2 regions of the Bacillus smithii genome follow, and region 2 is predicted to be linked to the other one. Evidence: a T-box and tRNA genes for the amino acid it is inferred to sense, from the RefSeq annotation. Region 2 holds a T-box; the other holds one or more tRNA genes.
What was found. The T-box of region 2 lies ahead of BSM4216_RS11300 (valine--tRNA ligase). A T-box ahead of a tRNA ligase gene usually reads a tRNA of that ligase, here a tRNA-Val.
Positions count from the first base shown of each region.

Region 1: it has a tRNA-Val gene. The T-box ahead of BSM4216_RS11300 (valine--tRNA ligase) is inferred to sense a tRNA for this amino acid. The anticodon was not compared.

Region 1 covers NZ_CP012024.1:167,141-170,663, forward strand. The annotation lists rRNA gene BSM4216_RS00860 (23S ribosomal RNA) at 1-1,523, shown strand, start outside; rRNA gene rrf (5S ribosomal RNA) at 1,648-1,763, shown strand; tRNA gene BSM4216_RS00870 (tRNA-Asn) at 1,772-1,846, shown strand; tRNA gene BSM4216_RS00875 (tRNA-Thr) at 1,848-1,920, shown strand; tRNA gene BSM4216_RS00880 (tRNA-Glu) at 1,937-2,008, shown strand; tRNA gene BSM4216_RS00885 (tRNA-Val) at 2,017-2,092, shown strand; tRNA gene BSM4216_RS00890 (tRNA-Thr) at 2,104-2,179, shown strand; tRNA gene BSM4216_RS00895 (tRNA-Tyr) at 2,185-2,269, shown strand; tRNA gene BSM4216_RS00900 (tRNA-Gln) at 2,326-2,400, shown strand; tRNA gene BSM4216_RS00905 (tRNA-Lys) at 2,444-2,516, shown strand; tRNA gene BSM4216_RS00910 (tRNA-Gly) at 2,530-2,601, shown strand; tRNA gene BSM4216_RS00915 (tRNA-Ala) at 2,620-2,692, shown strand; gene BSM4216_RS15960 (aspartyl-phosphate phosphatase Spo0E family protein) at 3,049-3,210, opposite strand; gene sigW (RNA polymerase sigma factor SigW) at 3,376-3,523, shown strand, end outside.
Region 2 covers NZ_CP012024.1:2,404,067-2,407,589, reverse strand. The annotation lists gene BSM4216_RS11305 (dicarboxylate/amino acid:cation symporter) at 1-911, opposite strand, end outside; T-box leader at 1,226-1,446, shown strand; gene BSM4216_RS11300 (valine--tRNA ligase) at 1,511-3,523, shown strand, end outside.

The sequences.
Region 1 (3,523 bases), 1.1 Mb from region 2:
GCGTAGGCGATGGACAACAGGTTGATATTCCTGTACCACCTCTTTTCCGTTTGAGCGATGGGGGGACGCAGGAGGATAGGGTAAGCGCACTGCTGGATGTGCGTCCAAGCAGTAAGAGGGGCAGCGAGGCAAATCCCGTTGCCACTAACCTCAAGCTGTGACGGCGAGGGAAATATAGTACCGAAGTTCCTGATTCCACACTGCCAAGAAAAGCCTCTAGCGAGGAAAAAGGTGCCCGTACCGCAAACCGACACAGGTAGGCGAGGAGAGAATCCTAAGGTGTGCGAGAGAACTCTCGTTAAGGAACTCGGCAAAATGACCCCGTAACTTCGGGAGAAGGGGTGCTTTTTGGGGTGCATAGCCCCGAGAAGCCGCAGTGAATAGGCCCAGGCGACTGTTTAGCAAAAACACAGGTCTCTGCGAAGCCGTAAGGCGAAGTATAGGGGCTGACGCCTGCCCGGTGCTGGAAGGTTAAGGGGAGCGCTTAAAGCTTTGCTTGAAGGTGCGAACCGAAGCCCCAGTAAACGGCGGCCGTAACTATAACGGTCCTAAGGTAGCGAAATTCCTTGTCAGGTAAGTTCTGACCCGCACGAAAGGCGTAACGATCTGGGCACTGTCTCAACGAGAGACTCGGTGAAATTATAGTACCTGTGAAGATGCAGGTTACCCGCGACAGGACGGAAAGACCCCGTGGAGCTTTACTGCAGCCTGATATTGAATTTTGGTACAGCTTGTACAGGATAGGTAGGAGCCTTGGAAACCGGAGCGCCAGCTTCGGTGGAGGCGCCGGTGGGATACTACCCTGGCTGTACTGAAATTCTAACCCGCACCCCTGATCGGGGTGGGAGACAGTGTCAGGTGGGCAGTTTGACTGGGGCGGTCGCCTCCTAAAAGGTAACGGAGGCGCCCAAAGGTTCCCTCAGAATGGTTGGAAATCATTCGCAGAGTGCAAAGGCAGAAGGGAGCTTGACTGCGAGACCTACAAGTCGAGCAGGGACGAAAGTCGGGCTTAGTGATCCGGTGGTTCCGTATGGAAGGGCCATCGCTCAACGGATAAAAGCTACCCCGGGGATAACAGGCTTATCTCCCCCAAGAGTCCACATCGACGGGGAGGTTTGGCACCTCGATGTCGGCTCATCGCATCCTGGGGCTGTAGTCGGTCCCAAGGGTTGGGCTGTTCGCCCATTAAAGCGGTACGCGAGCTGGGTTCAGAACGTCGTGAGACAGTTCGGTCCCTATCCGTCGCGGGCGCAGGAAATTTGAGAGGAGCTGTCCTTAGTACGAGAGGACCGGGATGGACGCACCGCTGGTGTACCAGTTGTCTCGCCAGAGGCATCGCTGGGTAGCTATGTGCGGAAGGGATAAGTGCTGAAAGCATCTAAGCATGAAGCCCCCCTCAAGATGAGATTTCCCATTTCTTCGGAAAGTAAGATCCCTGAAAGATGATCAGGTAGATAGGTCCGAGGTGGAAGCGTGGTGACACGTGGAGCTGACGGATACTAATCGATCGAGGACTTAACCAAAAGAAAGCGCGAAATCGGTGAAACTGCTTCTTCTATCTAGTTTTGAAGGAATAATTTTTTCCTAAATATCCATTTGTTATTGCAATCTGCATAATTTATGTTATAATATTACCTGTCTTGAACGTCTGGTGACAATGGCGAAGAGGTCACACCCGTTCCCATCCCGAACACGGAAGTTAAGCTCTTCAGCGCCGATGGTAGTGAGGGGATTCCCCTTGCGAGAGTAGGACGTCGCCAGGCGATATCGTTCCGCAGTAGCTCAGTGGTAGAGCAATCGGCTGTTAACCGATCGGTCGTAGGTTCGAATCCTACCTGCGGAGCCATGCTTCCATAGCTCAGCAGGTAGAGCACTTCCATGGTAAGGAAGAGGTCACCGGTTCGAGCCCGGTTGGAAGCTTTCCTGTGATTTTTTTGGCCCGTTGGTCAAGTGGTTAAGACACCGCCCTTTCACGGCGGTAACACGGGTTCGAATCCCGTACGGGTCATCCTCAATGGAGGTTTAGCTCAGCTGGGAGAGCACTTGCCTTACAAGCAAGGGGTCGGCGGTTCGATCCCGTCAACCTCCACCATACTTAAACAAGCCGGCTTAGCTCAATTGGTAGAGCAACTGACTTGTAATCAGTAGGTTGTGGGTTCAAGTCCTACAGCCGGCACCAGCAGCGGAGGGGTAGCGAAGTGGCTAAACGCGGCGGACTGTAAATCCGCTCCCTCAGGGTTCGGCGGTTCGAATCCGTCCCCCTCCACCATTTAATTTTGAATAGTTTTTGTATCGTTGGATATCCTAATAATGTTCATTCATCATTGGGCTATAGCCAAGCGGTAAGGCAACGGACTTTGACTCCGTCATGCGCTGGTTCGAATCCAGCTAGCCCAGCCATTATTGTTGATCCTTTTGAAGGATTTTTTTATTGTTTTTTGATGAGCCATTAGCTCAGTAGGTAGAGCATCTGACTTTTAATCAGAGGGTCGGAGGTTCGAATCCTCCATGGCTCATTGTTTTGTATTTGCGGAAGTAGTTTAGTGGTAGAACACCACCTTCCCAAGGTGGGGGTCGCGGGTTCGAGTCCCGTCTTCCGCTCTATTTGCCGGAAGATATGGGGCCTTAGCTCAGCTGGGAGAGTGCCTGCATCGCACGCAGGAGGTCAGCGGTTCGATCCCGCTAGGCTCCATTTTCAGTTCAGATAGGAAGCTTACGTTTTTTGCCTTAAACCGTTAGGTTTGAGGCTTTTTCTATTTGGATCAGCTCTAGATACATTATCATTTGATTCTTAATTTAAGTAGGAAGAAAATGTTTCTAATTTTAAGACAAAATAATGATATTCTTGATTTTAATCTAATAGACTTTCGTTTGGACGAACTTTCGCATTGCGGATGTTGTTTACAAACAAAATTGTTCGAAGAGTGGGAAAGATTCTGCTGTACTTGAAATTCAAAAAATCTCTTCCAAATATAAAGCGGCCATAGCAGCGGTTGCATTTATGTCCATTTCATAGACAGCAGCCTCCTGCATACGAGGTTGCTGCGTTTATTTTGGACTTTTAGATTCATACAGATTCAAAAGCTGATCCAGCTTTACACTTAATGCAAGCACTTCATCATTTGCAAAAGAAGTTTTCATTGCCTGGGAAATCATTTCAACTCGGCAGTTTTCAATTTGAAGAAGCAAGTCATGTTCTGTTGTTGACATTGTCTATCACCGCTTTTGCTGATTTTTATTATTATCATATCCGTTTTCAAAAATGTGCAAACTTGATTAGGTCAATATTTGTTATGATGGAAGAGAAGATTTTTGAAACTTTCTTTTTCGTTGATTCGTATTTATATATTGCCGCTGGAGCGGGGGTACAAGTGAATGGATGTTTTTATTAGAAAAAAAATAAGGCAAGTGCTTAAGGGCGATCAGAACGCATTTGGAGAGATTGTGGAAATTTATAAAGATAAAGTGTATCAGCTTTGTTATCGGATGCTGGGAAATCGGCATGAGTCAGAAGATGTAGCAC
Region 2 (3,523 bases):
GTTCCATCCAAATTAAAGGAGTAGCCGGTTGGAACGACAAGACCCACAACGGATTTAGAACAACCGAAATTTTCTAATTTTTTCATTAAAGTCGGTAAAGCGGATTCAGAAGAAGACGTACCTAAAACGAGCAGTAGTTCTTCTTTAATATAAGCGATAAATTTTAAAATATTAAATTTAAACAATTTGGCAATCAATCCGAGAATAATAAAAACAAATAGGAACATAGTTAAGTAGATGGAACCCATCAGTTTTCCGAGGTTGACAAGGGATCCAACTCCGAATTGTCCGATGGTGTAGGCCATGGCTCCAAATGCAGCAATCGGAGAAAATTTCATAATCATATTGACAATTTTAAAGAAAATATCTGTTAATTGTTCAAACAATTTGATGACAGGTGATACTTTTTTTCCCAAGGACGCTGCTGCGAGTCCAAATAAGACAGCAAAAAATAAAATAGGAAGTAAATCGCCTTTAGCCAACGCTCCTACAACGCTGTCCGGAATGATGCTGGAAATAAAATCAATAAAACCGTGCCCTGTTTCTTTTGCTTGTGATACATACTGGGAAATATCTTCGTGTTTAGCACCGGATAAATCAAAGCCTTTGCCTGGTTGGACGATATTGACGACGATCATGCCGATCGCTAATGCTATAGTGCTGACGACTTCAAAATAAATAAGGGCCTTTCCGCCGATCCGTCCGACTTTTTTCATATCTCCCATGCCGCCGATTCCTGTGACAACGGTTAAGAAGATAATAGGCGCTATCAACATTTTAATTAATTTAATGAACCAATCAGCTAAAATTTTTAGCTTTGATGCAAATTCTGGAAATAGGATGCCGACAATGATTCCTAATAAAATTCCAATAATAACCCTTACGGTTAAATTATTGAAGTTGATCCTCACTTTGGTGTTCCCCCTTTTCGTGATCGCTTTCAAAATCTATTATATAACAGGTTTAAATCTTCGTCATTACTATATAATAATATTTTTTGCAAATTTTTATCGAAACGAAATATTCGAAAAATAGTTTAAACTTCTCAACTTCCGTTTTAATTTTTATATCGAAAAAGACAACAGCATTGTCTAAAAAACAGGAAAAATGGCGATAATCATTGACGAACTGGTGGCAAATTCGCTAATATAATGGTTGAAACAGAAGGAACGCTGTTATTGCGACAACGAAAAAAGATAAAAGCTGAATGATAATATAGTATCGATTAATGGCTTGGAAAGGGAGGAGTACGGTGATCACCGCTCTTTTAGAGAGGGAATCCATGGCTGAAAGATTCCTGAGCGGATTCATCGGAAGGTCGCCCTCGAGCTGCTTCTGTGAAACGATTTAGTAGCCGAAGCCGGGAAAACCCGTTATCCGAAAGAGTGCCGGATTTCGATCCGGAAAAAAGGTGGTACCACGAAGACAACTCCTTTCGTCCTTTTGGCGATGGGAGTTTTTTATTTTGAATTGAAAAGGAGGAAACGCTGTGGAGAATCACGATGTGAAGATGCCGCCAAAGTATGACCCGCGCGCTGTAGAAGCGGGAAGATACGAATGGTGGGTAAACGGTAAATTTTTTGAAGCAAAAGATGATCCAGAAAAACAACCTTATACGATTGTGATCCCGCCGCCCAATGTGACCGGAAAGCTTCATTTGGGGCATGCTTGGGATACTACTTTGCAAGACATTTTAACGCGTATGAAACGCATGCAAGGTTACGATGTCCTTTGGCTTCCGGGCATGGACCATGCAGGAATTGCTACGCAGGCAAAAGTGGAGCAAAAACTTCGGGAAGAAGGAAAGTCCCGCTACGATCTAGGCCGGGAAAAGTTTTTAGAGGAAGTTTGGAAATGGAAAAAAGAGTATGCCGATTTTATTCGTAAACAATGGGCTAAACTCGGCCTTGGCCTGGACTATAGCCGTGAACGTTTTACTCTCGATGAAGGACTTTCAAAAGCGGTTAGAAAAGTGTTCGTTTCTCTTTACCGCAAAGGGCTCATTTATCGCGGAGAGTACATCATCAACTGGGACCCGGTGACGAAAACAGCTTTGTCCGATATTGAAGTCGTCTATAAAGAAGTAAAAGGCGCTTTCTACCATATGAAATATCCGCTCAAAGACGGTTCTGGCTATATTGAAGTGGCGACTACCCGTCCGGAAACGATGCTGGGTGATACGGCGGTAGCTGTTCATCCGGATGATGAACGGTATAAGCATCTTATTGGCAAAACGGTGATTTTGCCGATCGTTGGCCGGGAAATCCCGATTATCGGCGATGAATATGTCGATATGGAATTTGGCTCCGGAGCCGTAAAAATTACGCCGGCGCACGATCCGAATGACTTTGAAGTGGGCAACCGCCATAATTTGGAACGGATATTAGTCATGAACGAAGACGGCACCATGAATGAGAATGCCCTTCAATATCAAGGAATGGACCGTTTTGAATGCCGTAAGCAGATTGTTAAAGATCTAAAGGAACAAGGTGTTCTTTTCAAAATTGAAGAACACATGCATTCAGTTGGGCATTCTGAACGAAGCGGCGCAGTTGTTGAACCATTTTTATCAACACAATGGTTCGTGAAAATGGAACCGTTGGCTAAAGCGGCTATTGAATGGCAAAAAGGGAAAGACAAAGTTCACTTTGTACCCGAACGATTTGAAAAAACGTACTTGCATTGGATGGAAAACATCCGCGATTGGTGCATTTCCCGTCAGCTATGGTGGGGCCATCGAATTCCGGCTTGGTATCATAAAGAAACCGGTGAAATTTACGTTGATATGGAACCGCCTAAAGATATTGAGAATTGGGAGCAGGATCCGGACGTTCTTGATACATGGTTCAGCTCGGCGCTTTGGCCATTTTCCACTATGGGTTGGCCGGATACAGAAGCATCGGATTACAAACGCTATTATCCGACTGATGCTCTTGTCACTGGGTATGATATCATTTTCTTCTGGGTCTCAAGAATGATTTTTCAAGGATTGGAATTTACTAGGAAACGGCCGTTTAAGGACGTTCTTATTCATGGACTTGTCCGTGATGCGGAAGGCCGAAAAATGAGCAAATCGCTTGGAAACGGGGTAGACCCGATGGATGTCATCGATCAATACGGGGCTGATTCACTCCGCTATTTCCTTGCAACGGGAAGTTCTCCGGGACAAGATTTGCGTTTCAGTATTGAAAAAATTGAGTCTGTCTGGAATTTTGCCAATAAAATTTGGAACGCTTCCCGGTTTGCCATGATGAATATGAACGGGCTCACGTATGAAGAAATTGATTTAACCGGAGAGAAATCAGTGGCGGACAAATGGATTTTAACCCGCTTGAATGAAACCATCGAGCTTGTGACAAATCTTGCTGAACGCTATGAATTCGGGGAAGTCGGCCGGGTATTATATAATTTTATTTGGGATGACTTCTGCGATTGGTATATCGAAATGGCCAAATTGCCTCTTTATGGCGATGATGAAGTGTCCAAGAAAACGACTCGTTCCGTTTTAGCGTACGTATTGGAT